DNA from 3 places in the Bradyrhizobium lablabi genome. Region 1 is predicted to be linked to each of the others. Evidence: predicted binding sites of a transcription regulator. Region 1 holds the regulator's gene; each other region holds the start of a gene.

Evidence for each region. Region 1 encodes LexA, which represses DNA repair genes until DNA is damaged. Its sites were predicted from a motif close to TGTTCNNNNTGTGTTCNG; they were not measured.
Region 2: B5526_RS25820 (ribonuclease T2 family protein) is a predicted target of LexA. The motif match lies at 5,206-5,223, and genes of this name have one in related genera.
Region 3: B5526_RS18845 (YifB family Mg chelatase-like AAA ATPase) is a predicted target of LexA. The motif match lies at 2,971-2,988, and genes of this name have one in related genera.

Annotation. Positions count from the first base shown of each region.
Region 1 is NZ_LT670844.1:7,636,694-7,644,072, reverse strand. It holds gene B5526_RS35835 (alpha-hydroxy acid oxidase) at 1-530, shown strand, start outside; gene B5526_RS35830 (HAD family hydrolase) at 567-1,196, shown strand; gene B5526_RS35825 (molybdopterin molybdotransferase MoeA) at 1,208-2,419, shown strand; gene lexA (transcriptional repressor LexA) at 2,632-3,339, shown strand; gene B5526_RS35815 (ComEC/Rec2 family competence protein) at 3,471-5,747, opposite strand; gene B5526_RS35810 (hypothetical protein) at 6,014-6,211, shown strand; gene B5526_RS35805 (hypothetical protein) at 6,267-6,602, shown strand; gene B5526_RS35800 (AMP-binding protein) at 6,702-7,379, opposite strand, start outside.
Region 2 is NZ_LT670844.1:5,521,189-5,528,567, forward strand. It holds gene uvrC (excinuclease ABC subunit UvrC) at 1-1,804, opposite strand, end outside; gene B5526_RS25805 (outer membrane protein) at 2,075-2,698, shown strand; gene B5526_RS25810 (cold-shock protein) at 2,913-3,128, opposite strand; gene B5526_RS25815 (23S rRNA (adenine(2030)-N(6))-methyltransferase RlmJ) at 3,419-4,279, opposite strand; gene B5526_RS25820 (ribonuclease T2 family protein) at 4,421-5,146, opposite strand; gene B5526_RS25825 (hypothetical protein) at 5,372-5,839, opposite strand; gene B5526_RS25830 (hypothetical protein) at 6,007-6,294, shown strand; gene B5526_RS25835 (DUF3617 domain-containing protein) at 6,341-6,874, shown strand; gene B5526_RS25840 (ATP-binding protein) at 7,042-7,379, opposite strand, start outside.
Region 3 is NZ_LT670844.1:4,044,826-4,052,204, reverse strand. It holds gene B5526_RS18855 (PAS domain-containing hybrid sensor histidine kinase/response regulator) at 1-657, opposite strand, end outside; gene B5526_RS18850 (hypothetical protein) at 812-1,279, opposite strand; gene B5526_RS18845 (YifB family Mg chelatase-like AAA ATPase) at 1,384-2,922, opposite strand; gene B5526_RS18840 (hypothetical protein) at 3,026-3,772, opposite strand; gene B5526_RS18835 (MBL fold metallo-hydrolase) at 3,967-4,938, opposite strand; gene gshB (glutathione synthase) at 5,098-6,045, opposite strand; gene B5526_RS18825 (YraN family protein) at 6,083-6,508, opposite strand; gene rsmI (16S rRNA (cytidine(1402)-2'-O)-methyltransferase) at 6,495-7,379, opposite strand, start outside.

The sequences.
Region 1 (7,379 bases):
GTGGCGATTTTCAAAAGGGACTCGAGTGGCGCACGGTGAAATTGATAAAAGACAAATTCAAGATACCGCTGGTGATCAAGGGCATCGCCACGGCAGAGGATGCCGCGATCGCGCTCGATCACGGCGTCGACTGGATCTACGTCTCCAACCACGGCGGCCGCCAGCTCGATCACGGTCGCGGCGCCATGCAGGTGCTGCCCGAGGTCGTGGCCGCCGTCGCCGGTCGCGCGAAGATCATGGTCGACGGCTCGTTCTGCCGCGGCACCGATATCGTGAAAGCGATCGCCTCCGGCGCCGACCTCGTCGGCATCGGGCGCCTGCAATGCTGGGCGCTCGCGGCCAAGGGCGAAGCCGGGATCGTGCGGATGCTAGAATTGCTCGAGGACGAAGTGATCCGGTGCCTCGGGCTACTCGGCCTCACCTCGTTCGCCGAGCTCGACAAATCCTATCTGCACGCGGCGAGCCCGACCAATTTGCCGAGCGTGTTCAGCGCGTTTCCGTTGCTGGAGATCGAGCCGTATCGGTATTGACGGCCAATACGCTTCCTTTTCTGTATGCGACCGCCAATGACCCACCCCCCACTCTCTCCCGGCTCCGCCGACGCGCTGTTGTTCGATCTCGGCCGCGTCGTGCTCGATATCGATTTCGGCAAGGCGATTAGCTGCTGGGCCGGTCATGCCGGCTGCGAACCTGAGGATATCGTCAAACGCTTCGTTCGGGCCGAGGCCTATCGGCGTCATGAGGTCGGCAAGATCAGCGACGCCGCCTATTTTGAAACCTTGCGCGCAGCACTCGGCATAAAACTGTCGGATGCGGAGTTCCTGGAAGGCTGGAACGCGATCTTTGCCGGCGAAATGCCCGGCATCGCACCGCTTTTGGCGCGCGCGGCAAAACACCTGCCGCTCTACGTGTTCTCCAATACCAACAATGCCCATGTCGAATATTTCTCGGTAAAATACGCCGGCCTGCTCGGCCATTTCCGTAAAATATTCTTGTCATCCACGATCGGGCTTCGGAAACCGGATGCGGCGGCCTATGATCATGTGGTCAACGCGATCGGCGTTCCTGCCTCGCGCATCCTGTTCTTCGATGATCTCGCCGAGAACGTCGAAGGGGCGCGGGCGCGGGGCTTGACGGCGGTTCAGGTGACGTCGTCCGATGACGTCGCCCGGGCGCTGGCCGCGCTTGGGATTTAGGGAGTGATACCGTGGCATTGATGCCGGTCACTGAGGCGCTAGCGGCGGTGCTCGCGGGCGCCGAGCCGCTCCTTGAGGAAATGGTCGCGCTCGACGCGGCCCATCATCGCGTGCTCGCGCGCGACGTCGCGGCGCTGCGCACCCAGCCGCCGCAGGCGATGTCGGCGATGGACGGCTATGCGGTGAGGTCGGCCGATGCGTCTGCGGTCGCCGCGCGGCTCAAGGTCACCGGCGAGGTCGCGGCCGGCCGGCCGTTCGAAAGAACGGTCGGTAAGGGAGAGGCGGTGCGGATTTTCACCGGCGGCGTGATCCCCGACGGCGCCGATGCCGTCGTGATCCAGGAAGATACGGTCGCCGAGGATGGCGGCATCACGATCACGGAAGCCGCGGTCGCTGGACGGCATATCCGCCCCGCCGGCATCGACTTCAAAAAGGGCGATGTGCTGCTGGCCAAGGGGACGCGTCTCGCCGACCGCGATCTCTCGCTCGCCGCCGGCATGAACTACCCGACCCTCGCCGTGCGCCGCCGGCCGAAGGTCGCCCTGCTCGCGACCGGAGATGAACTGGTGATGCCGGGCCAGACCCCCGGCCCGGGCCAGATCGTCTATTCCAACGGCTATGCACTGCGGGCGCTGGCGCGCGCCGAGGGTGCCGAGACCGTCGACCTCGGCATTGCCGCCGATACCGTGGAGGCCACCACGCAAGGCATCCGCCGCGCCCGCGAGGCTGGCGCCGACATTCTCATCACCACCGGCGGCGCGTCGGTCGGCGACCACGACCTCGTCAAGCGGTCGCTGGAGGCCGAAGGCGTCACGATGGCCTTCTGGCGGATCGCGATGCGGCCGGGCAAGCCGATGATGCACGGACGACTCGGCGCGATGCGGGTGATCGGCCTGCCCGGCAATCCCGTCTCGTCCTATGTCTGCGCGTTCCTGTTCCTGGTGCCGCTGATTCGCACATTGTCGGGCCGCGCCGACATCCACCACGCGCGAGAAACCGCGTTGCTCGGACGCGACGTCGTCGCCAACGACCAGCGCGAAGACTATCTGCGCGCACGGCTTGAGGTGCGCGACGACGGCAAACTGATCGCCACGCCGGTCAACCATCAGGATTCTTCGCTGCTTGCGAATCTCGCTGCGGCACGGGCACTTGTGATACGTCCGCCGTTTGCGCCCGCAGCTAAAGCGGGCTCGGCTTGCGACATCCTGCGGCTTCCGGACTGACGTCTCAGGGCCGCGGTTCCGACAAAAGCTGCCTCGTTGACGATTAATTAAGTGGTTGCGGAACACATATGGAACATATAGTGTCCGTTCATGATTTGTTTCGAGTCTTGGTGTCTACAAATGGGAGCTGGCTCCCCTTCGTGTTTCGCCAAGGGTCTTTCCTAGAGACGTCTCGGAATCAATCAACATGATCAAACTGAGGAACGCTCGAGATGCTCACGCGCAAACAATATGAACTCCTGCGATTCATCAGCGAACGCCTGAAGGAATCAGGCGTCCCGCCTTCCTTTGACGAGATGAAGGACGCGCTCGATCTGCGCTCGAAGTCCGGCATCCATCGCCTGATCACCGCGCTGGAAGAACGCGGCTTTATCCGCCGCCTGCCTAACCGCGCCCGCGCCATCGAGGTCATCAAGCTGCCGGAGCTTTCGGCCGCCGGTAACGGCAACAGCCGCCGCGGCTTTACGCCCTCGGTCATCGAAGGCACGCTCGGCAAGGTGCGCTCTTCGAGCGTCGGCGCGGATGATGATGGCAGCCGTCCGGTCGCGGTCCCCGTGATGGGCCGGATCGCCGCCGGTACGCCGATCGAGGCGCTGCAGACCAGAAGCCACACCATCAGCGTGCCGCCGGACATGCTCGGCTCCGGCGAGCATTACGCGCTCGAAGTGCGCGGCGATTCCATGGTCGATGCCGGCATCCTCGACGGCGACATGGCGCTGATCCAGCGCAACGAGACGGCCGAGACCGGTGACATCGTGGTGGCGCTGATCGACGACGAGGAAGCCACCCTAAAACGCTTCCGCCGCCGCGGCGCCTCGATCGCGCTCGAGCCCGCCAACACCTCCTATGAGGTCCGCATCCTGCCGCCCAACCGGGTCAAGATTCAGGGCAAGCTGATCGGGCTTTATCGGAAGTATTGAACTTCCTCTCTCCTCATGGTGAGGAGGCGCCCTTGCGCCGTCTCGAACCATGAGGCCCCAGTGCGGGCCTAATCCTTCGAGACGCGGCCAAGAGGCCGCTCCTCAGGATGAGGAGAAGAGACGTGTCCACCTCACTCCTCCCCCTGCTGATCGGCCTCCGCCGGCGTCGCGTCCACGGCCTTCGGCACAGCCGCGGGACGAACGAGCGCCGCCTCGGTCTCGCTATCGCCTGCGACCGCGGGCGACCACGGCCGGTCATAACCCTTCGGCCTCACCGCCTCGACCGCAAATCCGGCTCCGGTCCGTCGGAGCGCGATGGTGCCTTGTCGCTGCAAGCGATCGCGGTCGATCACGAGGGACGCGCACGCCGGCGGCGTTTGCCGCGCGGCCACCAAGAGCGTAGCGCGGGCGCAGTCGTCGGCGAGCCCCTCGGGCTTGAGCGACAGCGCGACAAAACCGCCATCGGCGAGCTGCGCCACGCAGCCTGAATCATCGCAGGAGACGCCCTCTGCCAGGGAAGCATCGACAGGCTGCCGCTCGTCGGCATCGGCGGCGAGCCATTCCTTCATTAAGAACGTGTCCTTTCCGGTCCGCATCAGATGCAGCCGGCCGTCTTTGCCGCGGACGCCGACATTGTGGCCGTCGCCGGAAATCAGGATATCCGGCTGCGGCACGGCGAGCGCCCACACCGTGGCGAGCACCAGCACGGCCGCACCCGACCAGCGCAGCGGCGTCCGCAACAGCCCGAGCAGGATGATCCCCGCGCTCGCCGCGATCATGGGCCCGGTCCCGAACGCCGCCATGCGGCCGATCGCGCCCGGCAGGCGAGCGACCCACTCCGTCACCACGATCATCCAGTCGATGCCGACGCCCATCAGCCACCAGAACACACCGTCGAGGCCGAACGGCATCGCGAGCAGGCCAAGCATGCCCGCCGGCATCACCACGGCTGAAACTACCGGCATCGCCGCGAGATTGGCGAGCACGCCATAGGGCGTGACGCGGTGGAAATGAAAGGCGGCATAGGGCGTGGTCGCAAACCCCGCCACCAGCGAGGCCAGCGCCAGCGTCATGATCTCGCGGCCGCCCCATAGCGCCACTTTTGCCGTCGCCGAATTGTCGGGCGAGGCAAACAAACGCGGCATGCCGATTTGCACCAGCGCCACGAGGCCGAGCGTTGCCGCAAAAGACATCTGAAAGCTCGGATGCACCAGCGCCTCCGGCGCAAGCGCCAGCACGATCATCGCGGCGACCGCGAGCGTGCGGAATGTCACCGCGCGGCGGTCGACCATGACCGCGATGAGCACCACCGCCGTCATGAAGAACGAGCGTTGCGTGGCGACCTCAGCACCCGACAGCAACAGATAAAACGCCGCCGCGGCGAGTGCTGCGGCGGCGGCCCATTTCTTGATCGGAAAGCCCGTGGTCAAAGCCGGGATCAGCGCCAGCAGCGCACGGATCGCGAAGAACACCACGCCCGCGACCACCGCCATGTGATAGCCGGAGATCGAGAGGACGTGACCAAGTCCTGAGATGAACATCGCATCATTGACCGGCGTGGTGATGGCGTCGCGGCGGCCGGTCAGAAGCGCGGTCGCAATGGCGCGCTTGTCGCCATCGAGCGTGGTCCGGATCCGCGCATCGATCGCATCGCGCAAGCCCTGCATGAACGCGGCATAGCGCAGCGCCAGCCCGCCGCTCACGGGCGGCTCAACGGTCTTGATCGCACCCGTGACAAAACCGGACGCGCCGATGCCTTGAAAGTACATGTCGCGGCCGAAATCGTAGCTGCCCGGCCGTAATGGGGAGAGCGGCGGCTGCAGCCGCGCCTTCAACTCCACAAAACTGCCGACCTCGGGCGCGGTGCCCTTGCGCACCGAGAGGCGAACCCGCTCGAGCTTCATCTGCGAACGCTGACTTTCCATCTGCGTGACGCGCAACACAAAACGGTCGGTGCGCTCGCGGATGTCGCGGGTCTCGACAAAACCCGACAGCGACACGCCAAACATCGGCCGCGCCAGCACGCCATGGGCGATGCGCGCGGTTTTCCACGTCGCCGCCGCAAAGCCCGCTGACATCGCGGCGATCATCACGGCAGCGGCAAACAGCTTCTTCCGCCGCGCGAGGTACGCGGCGAGGCAAAGCCCGATTGCGGCAGCGGCGGTGACCCAGGCCACCGGCTCATGATCGGCGGTGAAATAGAACGCGATTCCCGTGCCGAAAGCGATGGGAACCCAGGGCAACAGCCGGCCGGCCCCCGCCTCGGCCGCGATCCATTCGCGCAGGCGCGCGGCAAACGACGGCCAGATGGCAAAACCCGAAGGCGCGATGCCGGCCGCGGGCGCGATTCCGCGCGGCGGCCAGGTTCCTGCAACCCCGCGCGTCCTGGCCCCGCCCCGCTCTGCCATCCGGCTACACCCTGCAACTGACCCGGGAGCACGATGCTACCGCACGGCATCAAGCGCCCGATAGCGGAACGGATGCAGAAACCAGGGGAAAGCCGCGTCCGGGGCCTTGTGCCCTTGATGCCGGTTGCGAGACAATCACAACGGGTGGAATTTGCCTTTTAACCAAGACCTTGAAATCGAATTCTTGGAATCGAATTCTTGGAATTAGGTTCTTGGAATTAAGTTCTTGAAATAGGTTGCTGGATCAAGCCTTGGGGACAGGGGCTATGGGCAAAACGGAAGCGGGATTCGATTACGATCGTTATCACAGGCTGCTGGCGGAAGCCGTCGACGGGCCAAAACGGCTGGCGCTGATCAATCTCCTGATCGAAGAGAAGGCGAGGCAAAAGCTCTCGGAACAAGCCGTCCGCGAGCAAGTGGCGGGCCTCGGACTGGCGAAGCCGAAGTCGGACTTGCCGCGTTAACCATTCCTAACGGCCGCGCGACTAGGATTTCCGAATCAATCGGGGGTCTTCGCAAATGTCGCGCCGGATCATGCTGTCCGTCTTCGCTACCGCCGTCACCGCGATGACCGCAAGCGCCGCCGATCTTCCGACCCAGAGCCGGCTGGGAGCGATTTTCGCGGAGCCTTCGGAAGTTCGTGTCGAGGCCCGCGTCGAGGCTTATCGCGCACGCGAATATGTGGCTCCGATCATCCCGTACAATCTGCTTCCGAACCCGCCGTGGAATCGCGGCATCTATAATTACGGTTCGTCGTGGTCGTGGTATTACCCCGGCCCGTATTACGGCGGGCCTTACGTAGGATACGCCGTCCGGCTGCCCTATGTGTGCGGGCTTTACGGGTACTGCTTTTAGGTGGCGTACTCGTGATTGCTGCTTGCTCGATGAGCCATTTTCCAATCTTGCTGGTGCGGGTCATGCCGACCCCTGCGACGAGTACTTGCTGATCCGTCGTCATGTCTTCCCGTTCGCCAGCATCCTGGCGCGGATCTCGGATTTCAGCACCTTGCCTACTTTGGAACGCGGAAGGTCATCCCAGACTTCAATCTGCTTGGGCGTTTTGACGCTCCCGACCCGCTGCTTCACGAAGGCCGATACCGCGGCGACATCGACGGTGCGTCCTGCTCTCGGCTGCACCACGGCGACAACGCGTTCGCCCCACTTCTCGTCCGGCAAACCGATGACGGCACAATCCTGAATGGTTTCGTGGGCCTGAAGGGCGTTCTCAACCTCGACGGAATAGACGTTGAAGCCGCCGGTAATGATCATGTCTTTTGCGCGATCGACGATGTAAAGAAAATTGTCCGCGTCCAGGTATCCGATATCACCCGTATGATGCCAGCCGTGCACGGAGGCCTCCGCCGTTGCTTCGGCGTTCTTGTAGTACCCATCCATCACCAGCGACCCACGAACGACGATTTCGCCGCGTTCTCCGGCCGGCATCAGATTGCCCTCGCCATCCATGATGCCGACCCGAACCAGCGGCCCGACACGGCCCGCCGACGACAAACGTTCAGTCGCGATCGAACCGTCGGCATTGTAATGGTCCTCAGGCGGCATCATCGAGATCATCATCGGTGCTTCGGTCTGCCCAAAGAGCTGTGCCATCGGGCCGATCTTTTCCAGCGCCTC
Region 2 (7,379 bases), 2.1 Mb from region 1:
CGCGGCCGGCGTCGCGGTCCGGCCCTTTTGCCACCGCCAACAGCGACACGTCCTTAAGCCCGAGAGAATCGAAAATCTCGCGCGCCGCGTTGAGTTGGCCCCGCCCGCCATCGATGATGACGAGGTCGGGCCATTGCGGGAACGAATCGTCATCGGTTTTGGGATTGGCGGCGTCGCCTTCCCTCGGAGGCGCCAACAGCCGCTTGAAGCGCCGCTGCAGCACCTCGCGCATCATCGCGTAATCATCGCCGGGGGTCAGTCCTTCGGACTTGATGTTGAACTTGCGATACTGGTTTTTGGTGAATCCGTCCGGCCCCGCCACGATCATGGCGCCGACTGCGTTGGTGCCCTGGATGTGGCTGTTGTCATAGACCTCGATGCGCTTGGGCGGATGCGGCAGCCCGAGTGTGGTGACCATCCCCTGCAGCAGCCGGCCTTGGGTTGCGGTATCGGCAAGCTTGCGCCCCAGCGCCTCGCGCGCATTGGTGAGCGCGTGGGTGACCAGTTCTTTCTTTTCGCCGCGCCGTGGCGTTGAGACTTCCACCTTGTGGCCGGCCTTGATCGACAGCGCGTTGGCAAGAAGCTCACTTTCCTCGATCTCATGCGACAGCAGGATCAATTTCGGCGGCGGCTTGTCGTCATAAAACTGCGCCAGGAACGAGCCCAGCACTTCTTCCGGCGTGAAGGATTTCTCCGCGCGCGGAAAATAAGCGCGGTTGCCCCAGTTCTGTCCGGTGCGGAAGAAAAACACTTCCACGCAGGAATAACCGCCCTCCTGATGGATGGCGAATACGTCGGCTTCTTCCACTGTGCGCGGATTGATGCCCTGCTGCGACTGGATCGCCGATAACGCCGCGAGACGGTCGCGGTACAGCGCCGCCGTCTCAAAGGCGAGTTCGCTGGATGCCTTTTCCATTTCCTGTGCGAGTTCCTGCTTTACCAGATGGCTGCGGCCGGACAGGAATTCAGTCGCCTCGCGCACCAGCTCCGTATAGCCGGGGAAATCGATCTCGCCGGTGCACGGCCCGGCACAGCGCTTGATCTGATAGAGCAGGCAGGGCCGAGTGCGGCTTTCGAAAAACCCGTCGGTGCAGGAGCGCACCAAAAAGGCGCGCTGCAGCGCCGTGATGGTGCGGTTGACGGCGCCTGCGGAGGCGAACGGCCCGAAATAACGTCCCGGCCGCGTCTGCGCGCCGCGATGTTTGAGGATTTGCGGCGCCCAGTGATCGCCGGTGATCAGGATATAGGGAAAGGATTTGTCGTCGCGCAGCTGCACGTTGAAGCGCGGCCGCAATTGCTTGATCAGGTTGGCTTCGAGCAGCAGCGCCTCGGTCTCGGTCGTGGTCGAGACGATCTCGACCGAAACCGTGGCCGCAATCATGCGCAGGATGCGCGCCGGCTGCGGCGCGTTGGCCCTGGCGTAAGAGGCGAGCCGCTTGCGGACGTTTTTGGCCTTGCCGACATACAGCACATCGTTGGCCGCATTGAGCATGCGGTAGACGCCGGGCGACGTCGGGGCCAGCCGCACCGCGCTTTCGATCGCGGCGTGACCGGCCGCCAGCGGGCCCTCGGCAACGGCAATGGCCGGTTCCTCGGAAATTTCCGGCAGAAGCGGCTCGTCGTCCTCGTCGGTCGTGACCATGGCGGGGTCGATATCCGCGGCGGCCGCCCCTTGCGGCGCGCAATCGGTTGGCGGGGGAAGGGGTTCCGGACCGCGCCGTGCCGGGTTCCGGCGAGCTGGCTTGAGGGCAGCTTGCTTGGGGCTATCGGTCGAATTGGGGTTATCGGTCGAATCTTGATCCATCGGGGGAGCATTTAAGGGCTGGCATCGCGCATCGCCAGCGTGGCGGCGGCTGTCGGGGGCCCTGCCGCCGGCGCCGGATGGTCGCTGCGCGGGTAACGCTTTCTTAAGAATAGGGAGCGCCCGGCAACAGCCCTTAACAAGGCTTTAACTTAAAAGTCTCGATAAATCTGATCGAAAAAAGTGGAATTCCGTAACCAAGCGCGTGGGGGGTCGCCGGGCGTTCGGCGTCGCGCACGAAAGCGGGTCGCGGTGAGTTGCGTGGAGAGTGAGATGAAGAGGCTCGCATCGGGCGCGGCGGCGTTGATCGCCGCAACTTGGACGGCGCATGCCCGAGCCGCCGATTTACCCTACGGATCGCGCGCGCCCTATACCGTCAATCAGCCGCTCAATGCCTATAGCTGGGCCGGCCCCTATCTCGGCGCCAATCTCGGCTATGAATGGGGCACAGTGTTCAACAATCCGGCCAAGCCGTCGGGCTTCGAAGGCGGCGTCCAGGCCGGCTACAACTGGCAAACCGGTTCGTTCGTGTTCGGCGTCGAAGGCGACATCCAGGCGACCGCCGCTGACGATACATTTGCGCCGTGGAAGTTCTCCAATCCCTGGTTCGGCACCGTGCGCGGCCGCCTCGGCTACGCCTTCAACAACATCCTGTTCTACGGCACCGCCGGTCTCGCCTTCGGCGAATTGCGCGCCGAGACGTTCGGCCTGTCGGAAACCCATACCAACGCCGGCTGGACCGCGGGCGTCGGCGCCGAGTTCGGCCTTGCCCAGAACTGGAGCGCCAAGATCGAATATCTCTACGTCGATCTCGCCGACAGCAATTTTGTCGTCACCGGCATGACCAACGGTTACCGGTTCGGATTGGTGCGCGCCGGCGTCAACTATCATTTCTGATAGCAACAAGAAAATCTCAAATCCCAACCTCCCGGCCGCCTGTTCGCGACCGGGATTTTTTTCCCATAGCGTTTTCAAGCGAAGTGGGTACCGGTTCGCGTGAAGAAAACGCGTCAAAAACAAGCGCGTTTTCAAGCGAAGTGGGTACCGGTTCGCGTGAAGAAACCGCGTCAAAACAAGGATCGCGGCTTTGATACGATCAGAGCCCGCGCACTTACGATGAAATCACCAGGTTGACCGCCTTGGGGCCTTTGCCCTTCTTGTCCGGTTCGACCTCGAAGGTAATGCGCTGTCCTTCGGTCAGGTCCTTCAATCCCGCCCGCTCGACTGCGGTGATGTGAACGAACACATCGCGGCCGCCGTCATCGGGCTTGATGAAGCCATAGCCACGCTCTCCGTTGAAGAACTTGACCGTACCAGTCATGGCCATCGGGAAACTCCTCCCCCGTACTGCTCTCCCGCCGCTACGCGCTTGCTTTGCGTATCGGCCCGACCGGAAATTCGCTGCCGGAAAGCTTGGCCACAGGGGTGGATCAGACCGCGTCGATCCGCCGTTTAAAAAATTTGAGGCCTTGTCACTCCGCCGCTACCATTCGCGGAAGCGGAACGTAAAGCCGGTCCTAATGGACTTAAGCATAATACGGTTCCCGGCAAATTGCCTACGATCAAATCGGGCTTTTCGCGGCCAGCGTCCGGTACCTGACTCGCCCCGGTACCGGACTAAGGTTTGGGCGTCTCGAGCCTGAACCGGCCGGCGCCGCCCTGGCCGAGCGGCTTTTCCAGTTCGGGCAGGATGGCCTTGAGTTCGCCCATCAGCGTCCACGGCGGATTGACGACCAAAAGCCCCGCCGAAGTGAGCCCGCCGCCTTCGGCCTGCGGCGCGACGCTGAACTCGAGCCGCAGACATTTTGCCGCCGGCCTGCCGGCGCCGGCGATATCTGCGACATGGCGGGCCAGGGTGTCGGTGGCGCGCCGGCTCTTCACCGGATACCACAACAGATAGCTGCCGGTCGGCCATTTCGTGAAGGCCTGCGAAAAGCCAAAGGCCAACCGTTCGAACTCGTCTTTGGCCTCAAAGGGCGGGTCGACCAGCACCAGGCCGCGCCGCTCGTTCGGCGGCACGAAGGCCGGCAGCGCCAGCCAGCCGTCGAGGTCGACCACGCGGGCCTGGGTGTCGCGGCGCAGCGCGCCGATCAACTGCTTGCGCGCCTTCGGCTCGACTTCGCACGCGGTGAGGCGATCCTGCGGCCGCAGCAGCGCGCGGGCGATCAAGGGCGATCCGGGATAGGCGTGCAAGTCGCGGTTAGGGTTGAAAGCCCTGACGATGTCGAGATAGGGCGTTAGCAGCGGCAGCGTCGCCTCCGAAAAGCGCGCCTGCATCAGCCGCGCGATGCCGGTCAGCCACTCGCCGCCGCGGCGGGCTTCCTCCGAGGTGAGGTCGTAAATTCCGGCGCCGGCGTGGGTGTCGATGAGGCGGAACGCGGCCGGCTTCTCCTGCAGATAGGTCAGGATCCGCACCAGGACGATGTGCTTGATGACGTCGGCAAAGCCGCCGGCATGGAAGGCGTGACGGTAGTTCATGCAGAGGGGTTACCACGTCATTGCGAGGAGCGCAGCGACGAAGCAATCCATTCTTTGTCCGTTACGATGGATTGCTTCGGAGCCTGTCATCGGGCGCGCATTCGCGCGACCCGTTGGCTCGCAATGACGGCGGAGAAAGCCCTAGCCGCCCCGCATCGGCGGCATCACCACCTGGTCGCGGCGGCAGCCGCGGCGGTCGATTTCCTCGCAGGAGCGGAACTGCAGATCCTTGCTCAGGCAGATGCGTACTTCGCTGAGCCGGTTCCTGTTGCAGGTCACCGCGATCGCGGAATTGCTCAGGCCCGGATTGGCCTTGATGAAGGCATCCTCGATCGCATCGGGCGCGACCGTCTTCGGCTCGGATAGTTGCAGATATTCTTCCGGAATCTTCACCGCCGAGCGCGCCTTGCGGATGGTCTCGAAATAGGCCCGCGGGCTTAAGCCGGAGCAGGTGCCGTGCTTGTCCCATTCGTTGTAGATCAGCCCGGGCGCCGGCATCTCGTCCAGCATCGAGGTCATGATATTGCGGTCGAGCCGCGGCGAGGGCTTCTGGCAATATTCGGGAAAGCCGTGCTCATATTGCGGCCACAGGCCGTGGACCACGAAGGAAAACGGCCGCCCGCCGCATTGGGCCTGGGAGCGCCCTTCATTGCCGCGCTCGGAGGCCTCCTCGCAGAACGAGGGCGACCATGACAGCGACAGCACATAATAATCGAATTCGCCGGGCGCATTCTGCCGGCGGTCCTGCGCGAAGGCCGTCCCCGCCGCCGCAAGGCCGATCAGCGCCGCAAATGCCAGCACGCCAATCGCGATCAGGCCAAACGAGATCAAAATCCGGCCAATCCAGACCAACAGAAAACGAAACATTGCCAACGCCCCCACTAGGGCCCTCTTACTCGGAACCCGCCGGTAGCCTAGCAGACGAGCGGAACATTTCAAGAACAAAAATGCGCGGAGGCTAAAGGAGCCTCTTCTGTCATCGTCCGCGAAAGCGGACGATCCAGTACGCCGCGGCGTACGAGAGAAATCATCACCGCCTCTGGAGTACTGGATGCCCCGCTTTCGCGGAGCATGACGATCCAGGGTGGGAGATCAGGGCCGGGCGGCCCTGCAGCTCGGATTATAGGCCCAATTGCGGTCGAGGCCGGTCACGCACCATTCGATGCCCTGGCCGAAGCCGGCAAAACCGCCATCCTCGATGATCGAGAAATGGACCTTGTGCAGGCTGCCGTCGCTAAGCTGGACCTCGCCGCTGCAATAACGGCGCGGAATGATGTCGGATTGCCAGGGCCGGAACGCGGTCTCATGGATCTGGCCATAGGCCGTGATTTGCAGCGCCGAATTCCAGAAGGTGCTCTCTTTCTCCTGGAATTGTGAGGTAATGGTGCCAAGCGCGGCCTCGCAGGGCTTGACCCGTCCGTCATAATTCGGACCGAACAGCCCGAAATTCAATTCCCAGGGATAGGCAGCCTGGGCCGTCTCACCAAAGGCAAGCAGGCCGAACAGCCCACCGAGCGCCGCAATAGTGAGATTTTTGAGGGATTTGAAGGGCACGCGCATAGGGGATTCCGCCGGATGATCCAACAAGTGGACGGTGCCGCGAAGCCCGCACGAAATCAAGTGCAGCGCGGCAACACCTCGCGGCTAACTCGATTCCGCGCCGTCAGCCGTTCTTTTCATGGCCACAGATGGGCTCTAGAGTGCCGCAAAGCGAAATGGAGTCTGCGATGCGAATGATTGGAGCCGCGAGCCTGGTTGCCATGGTGATGCTTGCCGGAGCGCCGGCGCGGGCCGATTGGGTCCCGGCGATCAAGGGCAACGACACCGGCGGCATCATCGCCTATCCGCTGGCACAGCAGAGCGACGTCCGTCAGCTCGCGGTCGCGCACTGCGCGCAATACGGCAAGGTGGTGAAGTTTTTGGCGGTGGATCCCCAGTATGGCGGCTATATTTCCTTCGCCTGCCGCTGGGTGCCGTATGGCACCGACGTGCAGCCGCTGGTCACCAAATACTAAAGCCCAATCCTTTTCCGATCGAAGCGACCGAGCGGGAGCGCGAAGCATGACGCGACAGCTTGTTTCATCTTGTCTTGCGGTTTGTGCGTTGGCGCTGCTGCGCCCGCCCGAGGCGGGTGCGGGGGAACTGCCGATCCGCAAGGCCGGGCTGTGGGAAATGAAGATCATCAAGACCGGTTCGACGCTGCCGGAGATGACCATGCAGCATTGCACCGACGAGACCACCGACAAGGAGATGAGCACCGCGTTCGCGCCGATGTCGAAGCAGATCTGTTCCAAGAACGATGTCCAGCCAACCGCGACCGGCTACACCACCGACTCCATCTGCAGCGTGGCGGGCGTCTCGATGACATCGCATGCCGATATCACCGGGGATTTCAATTCCGCCTATACCGTCAAGACCACCTCGCACAGCGAAGGCGGCTCCGCCGCCATGAACCGCGACGCGATGACCACGATCGAGGCGAAATGGTTAGGGGCCTGCAAGGAGGGCCAGAAACCCGGCGACATCGTGATGCCCGGCGGCTTCAAGCTCAACATCAAGGACGCCGAAAAGCTCAAGGGCCTGCTGCCGAAGTAAACACCGGCGTATCTGTGAACTCGGTGCACCTCGCCCCGCTTGCGGGGAGAGGTCGGCGCGCGTAGCGCCGGGTGAGGGGGACTCACCGCGGAGGCTTCATCTGCAGAATTTGCGGAAACAGCCCCTCACCCCAACCCTCTCCCCGCAAGAGCGGGGCGAGGGAGCCCTCACACCGGCACCCTCACCGTCGCGCGCAAGCCGCCCATCGGGCTGTCGCCGAGCATGATGTCGCCGCCATGCGAGCGCGCGATGTCGCGGGCGATGGCTAACCCCAAGCCGGTGCCGCCCTCATCCTGGTTGCGGGCGTCGTCGAGGCGGAGGAACGGCTTGAACACTTCCTCGCGCATCGAAACCGGAATGCCCGGGCCGTCGTCGTCGACGGCGACCGTCAGATAGCGGTGATCGCGGTGGCCGGTGATCGAGATCGCATTGGCGTGGCGGGCCGCGTTGGAGACGAGGTTGGCGAGGCAGCGCTTGAACGAGGCCGGTTTTACCGTCACGACCG
Region 3 (7,379 bases), 3.6 Mb from region 1:
CGCGCGCTCGGTCTCGGCACGGTTGGTGACGTCGCGGCCGACACTCTGCATCTCGGCCGGCCGGTCCGCGTCGGAGCGCACCAGACCTTCGCGCCAGGCAATCCAACGCGGCCCGGACGGGCTGGCGATCTTCTGGTCGTGGATCCTGGTGCCGTCCCCCTGCAGCGCAGCCTCGCCCTGCTCCAGCACGGAAAACGTGAATTGGCTGCCGATCAGCGCGCCGCGCGGCAGCGACGACAATTCGCAATAGGCGTCGTTGACGAAGGTGATAACGCCGTCGGCGTCGCGCAACACGATCAGATCGCCCTGCGATTCGGACAGGCTGCGGGCGCGTTGCTCGGCCTCCTGCAATTCCCAATTGCGGTCGGCGAGCGCTTCATTGTGAAGTGCGAGCTTGCGAAGCTTCTGGCGCATGAAGCGCAGTCGGAAGCTCAAAGAGGCGAGCGCCACGCAGGCGATCGCGAACAGGAAACTGATGCCGATCGCAAACGCGTTGGGATCGTAGCCGGAAACCTCCGGCCGGCTTCCGGCGATGAAGCCATAGGCGCCGCCGAATGCGGCGGAGAAGATCATGAACGAGCGGACCGCAAAGATGAGCCACGGATGGCGCCGGCTGAAACGGCGAATGTGCAACTTGATCCGGAAAACCCGCCCCATCGCGTAACTACCCTGAGATTGCCTTGAGGATTGCGTTTCGCTTCGCGCGTGTGTGCTTTGCGGGGTGACGATGCGACGGCGACCTTGCAAAGTGTTTGAGGCCGGGCGGCTTTGCGCGGTGCGATGCGAACAGGGTTAACCGAAGGTTAAACCTCTAAAGCGAGGCAGCTTGGAGCCTGCGATGTGCGCCGCCGGCGCCGACGACCAGGGCTGCCGCGTCGCGCGCCGAAAATGTCTTCGATTGCACGAAAATGCGGTAATCGGCGGGGCCGTCATGCGAAAGATAGATCACGGGCACATCGGCCGAGGGACGTGCGGAGATCTCGACGGACCTTGTTGCCGGATTGGCCTCGCAAGCGCCACCCTCCGCGGTATCGACGTCATCGACCACGGCGAAATCGGCGGCCTCGGCGCTGTCAGATATCTGGACCCGCACCGTGGCGAATGCCGGATTGTTGGTGAAGCTGACGCGGAGGTCGGCATGCCAAGGCAGCTCGGCGATCTGGACCGAGGTGTCGGCGATCGCGATACAGGGGTGGCTGGGCGGCAATAACCCGCCGCGCGCGAAAACGGCGGCAATCAACAGTGGAACGGCCGAAGCCAGGATCTTGAAACGCAACATGATACGCTCGCTCGCCGAAAAACCAGTGCGGACGCACGGTCTATGGTTTGCGAAGCGTAAACGAGACTGGTTACCGCCTGGTTGACGCGCGTTGTCGCGGCTATTCAGGCCGCGCGCCTGACATCGTCGGCGAGCGCGCGATACGACAAAGCTTCGGCGAGATGCAGCCGGCCGATTTTTTCGGCACCGTCGAGGTCGGCGAGCGTGCGGGCGACGCGCAGCACGCGGTGATAACCGCGCGCCGACAGCCGCATGGTTTCGGCGGCGTCGCGCAGGAGCTTTTGGCCCTGCGCGTCCGGTTGCGCGATCGTCTCCAGCACCGAGGCGGGGGCTTCCGCGTTGGTGCGGATATGCGGCAGGCCGGCCGCAGCATAACGCGCCAGCTGCACGTCGCGCGCGGCGGCAACGCGCGCGGCCACCTCTGCCGAGCCTTCCGTCGGCGGCGGCAGGATCAGGTCAGAAGCGGTCACCGCCGGCACCTCGATCCGCAGATCGATGCGGTCCATCAGCGGGCCCGAAATGCGCGCCTGATAATCGCCCGTGCAGCGTTCGATGCGGCCGCGCCTGCAGGAATAGCCGGGCTCATAGGCATGGCCGCAGCGGCACGGATTCATCGCGGCGACCAGCATGAAACGCGCCGGATACGTGACGCGATGATTGGCACGTGACACCGCGACCTCGCCGTTTTCGAGCGGCTGGCGCAGCGAATCCAGCACGCGGGGATCGAACTCCGGCAATTCGTCGAGGAACAGGACGCCCTGATGGGCCAGCGAAATCTCGCCCGGCTTGGCGCGCATGCCGCCGCCGGTGAGCGCCGCCATGCTGGCGGAATGATGGGGGGCGCGGAACGGCCGCCGCGCGGTCAGCGCGCCGCCCTCGATCTCGCCGGCGACGGAGGCGATCATTGATACTTCGAGCAATTCCGACGGCGACAGCGGCGGCAGGATCGAGGGCAGCCGGGCGGCGAGCATCGACTTGCCGGCGCCGGGCGACCCGATCATCAGCAAATGATGCCCGCCGGCGGCTGCGATCTCGAGCGCGCGTTTTGCACTCTCCTGGCCCTTGATGTCGCGCAGGTCTAAGAGGTTGGCCTCGGCCTCATGCACTTTCGGCTGTGGCCGCGACAGCACCTGCGTGCCCCTAAAATGATTAGCGATCTGGATCAGCGAATTCGCCGCCACGATCTGGATATCCGGGCTCGCCCAGGCCGCTTCCGCGCCGCAAGCCGCCGGGCAAATCAGGCCCTCGTCGCGCGAATTGGCGCCGATCGCCGCCGGCAATACGCCCGCAACCGGCGCGATCGATCCATCGAGGCCGAGTTCACCGAGTACCGTAAAACCGGAAAGCGCGTCGGGCGGTATCGCGCCGATCGCCGCCATCAGGCCGAGCGCGATCGGGAGATCGTAATGGCTGCCTTCCTTCGGCAAATCGGCCGGCGCCAGATTGACGGTGATGCGGCGCGCGGGCAGCGCCAGTCCAGAGGCGATCAGCGCCGAACGGACCCGCTCGCGGGCTTCCGACACCGCCTTGTCCGGCAGGCCGACGATCGCAAACGCCGGTAGCCCAGGCGCGACCTGCACCTGCACGTCGACGGCGCGGGCTTCGATCCCCTCAAAAGCTACCGTGGAAACCCGCGCGACCATTCCGCCCCTCTGCTGCAATCGAGGGTAGCGGAAAGCGCAGGCGACCGCAAGAACATTAAGGGAACAGGCGTCGAGCGCTCCGACGGGCCTCCGGCGTGAAGGCCTAACGCAGGAAGACCAACTGCGTGCCGTAGACCTTTCCTGCGTATGGCAGGGCGTCCGTGTCGGCCTCTGCAATCCGCGTGACGCAGCGGAAGCCATACTGGCGCGCGATCTCGACGATCGAACCTTCCTTCATCGTTCGATGAGGATACCGCACCGTGCGGTCCTTGTAGCCTTCCGGAATTGGGCCGCTTCCGTTAGCGAAGAGCCTCGAGCGTTGGACGCGATAGATGTCTTCGTCCGCAAACGAGTTGCGCATGAGGACGACGGAGCGCCGTGCCGAGGTAAAGGCAACGGTGAGAATCTCGGTTGGGTTCTCGATGTACTGGAGTGCACCGCTGGAGAAAAAGATGTCGCATTCGGCCGGTGGAGTGCACGCAAAGCCGACCGGACCCTGACCTTTCATCATCGCAACCATCGCGGGGTTCTCGACGACGGTGTAGGTGGCGTCAGGAAAGGCAATGAGGAAGTCTGCGCCCAACTCTCCCGTCGAGCCGCCAAAATCGACGATGGACAGATCGGGTTTCCCGCACGCCAGCGCAATCAGGTACAGAAGATTGGTGCGCAATAGCGCCCCCTCCACGGAACCTGGCATCCGGCGAGCGACCTTGAAGGCGTTGAGCGCCTGGTCCGAATAGGAGGAAGCACTTTCGCTGGCCGCTGACCAGGAGACATAGGGGCACCCACCATGAAGCAAATCGCCGATGATGGGAGGCGTCAGACTTTTCAGCACGCGGCGTAGCGTCATCTTCGGCCTGCCTCTAGGCCGGCCACGCGGGCTGCAATCTCCCCAAAGGTGACGCTTGGAACTCGCGGTTGCATCCGGCCCAACTCCTGCAACTCAGAGTAGGCCAAGGCAGCGACAAATGCAAGAACATTTAGTGAACAAAACTGAAGGCCGTGCAGGGGCAGCCTCACCGGCTGCCCCTGGGCACCATCCGTTCAGAGAATCATGTTCATCGGCTCGGCGATATAGTGAAAACCCTCGCCGGTCTTGACGACGTGGCCATAGCCCGGCCACGGATAGTGGTAGGACATCACGGGGATCTTGTTCGCCGCCAGCATGTCCAACATCTTCACGCGCGATTCGGCTGCCTGCTTCGGATCGGTGTCGTAGGAGAATTGCATCCGCGGCTTTTCCAATAGCAAAATCTGGTGGTGGGTGAGGTCGCCGAGGAAGGCCATGGACTTGCCGTCCGAGGTGATCATGAAGATGTGGTGACCCACGGTGTGTCCGGGCGCGGCCATCGCCGTGACGCCGGGCAGGACTTCCTGGCCGTCCTTGTAAAACACCAGGCGGTCGCGCACCGGCAGCAGGTTCTTGCGGGCGTGAACGACGAAATCCTTTAGAGGGCTGCCCATCTTGCCCTCATCGGTCCAGTAGTCAAAATCGCTCTGCGCGATGTAGAACTGCGCGTTCGGGAACAGCACCTTGCCGCTGTCGTCGACCACGCCGCCGATATGATCGATATGGGCGTGCGTGAACACCACCGCGTCGATCTCTTCCGGCTTGATGCCGGCTTCCGCCATGCTCTTCTGCTGCCGGCCGGTGGTCGGCCCGAACGCTTTCGACGTCCCCATGCCGGTGTCGAACAGCACGAGCTTGTCGCCCATGTTCACGATCGGCGAGTTTTGTTCGAGCACGATATTGTCGGGTGACAGGAAGTTGTCGGTGAGCATCTTCTTGATGTCTTCATCCGGTATGCCGACGAAGGTGCCCTTGGGAGGGCCAAGCGGCAGAGGGCCGTCGGAAACCACCGTGACCTGGGCGCCACCCAGATTGAACCGGTAGAAATAAGATGGCTGCGTGTTGAGCTTGGGGGCCCGCGCCAGCGCGCTGCCGCCCATCAAAGCGGTCGCGCCGAGGCCTACACCGAGCCCAAGCAGGGACCTTCGCGAAACATCGTATGTCATGCGTTGTTCCTCCATTTTTTTATGGAATTTTAGTTTGTTACCCGGGCGGATTCCGCCGCCGGGCCACGCCCAACTTGCGACCACTTTTAGGCCTTTGGAAGGCGGGCAACGGAAAGCGTGCGACACAGACGTGTCACCTGCATAACGAAACGAAGAGAATTATTTTCCGCTCCGCTTCTTCTCGATCGCGTCCCAGATCTTCGCCGCGACATCCGGGCCGCCGAGCCGGGCGATGGCGCGGATGCCGGTCGGCGAGGTGACGTTGATCTCGGTGAGGTTGCCGTCGATGACGTCGATGCCGACGAACAACAGCCCGCGCTCGCGCAAGCTTGGTCCGATGGTCGTGCAGATTTCGCGCTCGCGATCGGTCAGTTCGGTTGATTGCGCGGCGCCGCCGCGCACCATGTTGGAGCGCAGATCATCGGCCGCCGGCACGCGGTTGACGGCGCCGGCGAATTCGCCGTCGACCAGGATGATGCGCTTGTCGCCGTGCTTGACCTCGGGAAGAAAGCGCTGGATCACCCAGGGCTCGCGAAACGTCACCGAAAACATGTCGAACAGCGAACCGAAATTCATGTCCTGCGGCATGATCCGAAACACCGCGGCGCCGCCATGGCCGTGCAGCGGCTTCATCACCACCGCGCCGTGCTCGTCGCGGAACGAATTGATCTCGTCGAGGTCGCGCGAGATCAAGGTCGGCGGCATCAGCTGCGGGAAATTCATCACGAACAGTTTTTCCGGCGCGTTGCGGACGCTTGCGGGGTCGTTCACGACCAGCGTCTTCGGGTGAAGCCGTTCCAAAAGATGCGTCGAGGTGATGTAGGCGAGATCGAATGGCGGGTCCTGCCGCAGCAGGATGACGTCGAAGGCGGAAAGCGGCTGGCGGCGCGGTTCGCCGAGGGTGAAATAATCGCCGGGCTCGTCGCGCACGGTGAGCAACTGGATCGGAGCTACCAGCTCGTCGCCGCGCAGCGAGAGATTGTCGGGGGTGTAATAAGACAGCCCATGGCCGCGCTTCTGCGCCTCCAATAGCAGCGCGAAGGTCGAATCGCCGCGGATGTTGATGCGCGCGATGGGGTCCATCTGGACGGCGACGTTCAATTTCATGTGTGGGCCCGCAAGTTCGTTCTGTTGAAGGGAGCTTTCAAGTGCTGGCGTCGAATGCCGCCAACAGATGGCGCGGCAAACGCCGCGGCGCAATCAGCATGGCGTCGAAACGGAGCTCAAATTCGGCATGTTCGGGATGCGCCACCAGCCAGCCTTGCGCGGCATCGATGATGCGCTGCTGCTGGCGCGGCGTCACCGCATAGGCGGCCTCGTCGAGAGAGGCGCGGGCCTTGACCTCGATAAAGGCCAGCAGATTGCGCCGCCGCGCCACGATGTCGATCTCGCCATGGGGGGTGCGAAACCGCTTTGCCAATATGCGATAGCCTTTTGCCATGAGATAGGCGGCCGCACGGGCTTCGGCGGAAAGACCGGTGCGGAACGCGGCGACGCGCGCGGGCGAGGCGAGTTTTGCGGCCTTGTCGGGCGGAGCGGCACCGTCCGTCTTCGTGTCAGTCTTGGCCATCGTCGCCCTTCGCGGTGATTTCCTTTTCAGTTTCCTTGGCGAGCTCGAGCGCCCGGGCATAGATTTCGCGGCGCGGCCGGCCTGATAATTCGACCGCGTGCGCCACCGCATCCTTGACGCTGTCGCGTTGCAGCGACGACCGCAAGAGATCGTCGAGCGCATCCGCAGCCATGATCTGGGCGCCTGCGGGCGGGCCGATCACCAGCACGAATTCGCCGCGCGTCTCAAGCGTGTCCGCCGCCTTGGCGAGTTCTGAGACCGGCGCGCGGCGGACGTCTTCGTGCATTTTTGTCAGCTCGCGGCAAATCGCAGCATCGCGCGTGCCCATGATATCGGCGAGATCGGCAAGCGTTGCCTGGACGCGGTTTCCGGATTCGAACATCACGAGCGTCGCGTCGATCCGCGAAAGTTCTGCCAGTCGCGCGCGGCGCGCGGTCTCCTTCGGCGGCAAGAATCCCTCGAAGAAAAACCGGTCGGTCGGCAGCGCCGCAACCGACAAAGCGGTCAGCACCGACGACGGGCCCGGCAGTGCGATCACCGGAAAACCGGCGGCGCAGACCTCGCGCACCAATTTGAAGCCGGGATCGGAAATCAAGGGCGTGCCGGCATCCGAGACCAGCGCGATGGAAGCGCCCTGCGCCAGCCGCTCCAGGATCTTTGGCCGCGCCAGCGCTGCGTTGTGCTCGTGATAGGGCTTTAGCTGCGCCGAGATCGCATAGCGCTCGGTCAGCCTTCGGGTGATGCGGGTATCTTCGCAGGCGATGATGTCGACGCCGGCCAGCGTCTCCAGCGCGCGCAGCGTAATGTCGCCGAGATTGCCGATCGGGGTTGCCACCAGATGCAAGCCCGGAACCGCCCTCGGCGCCGTCAG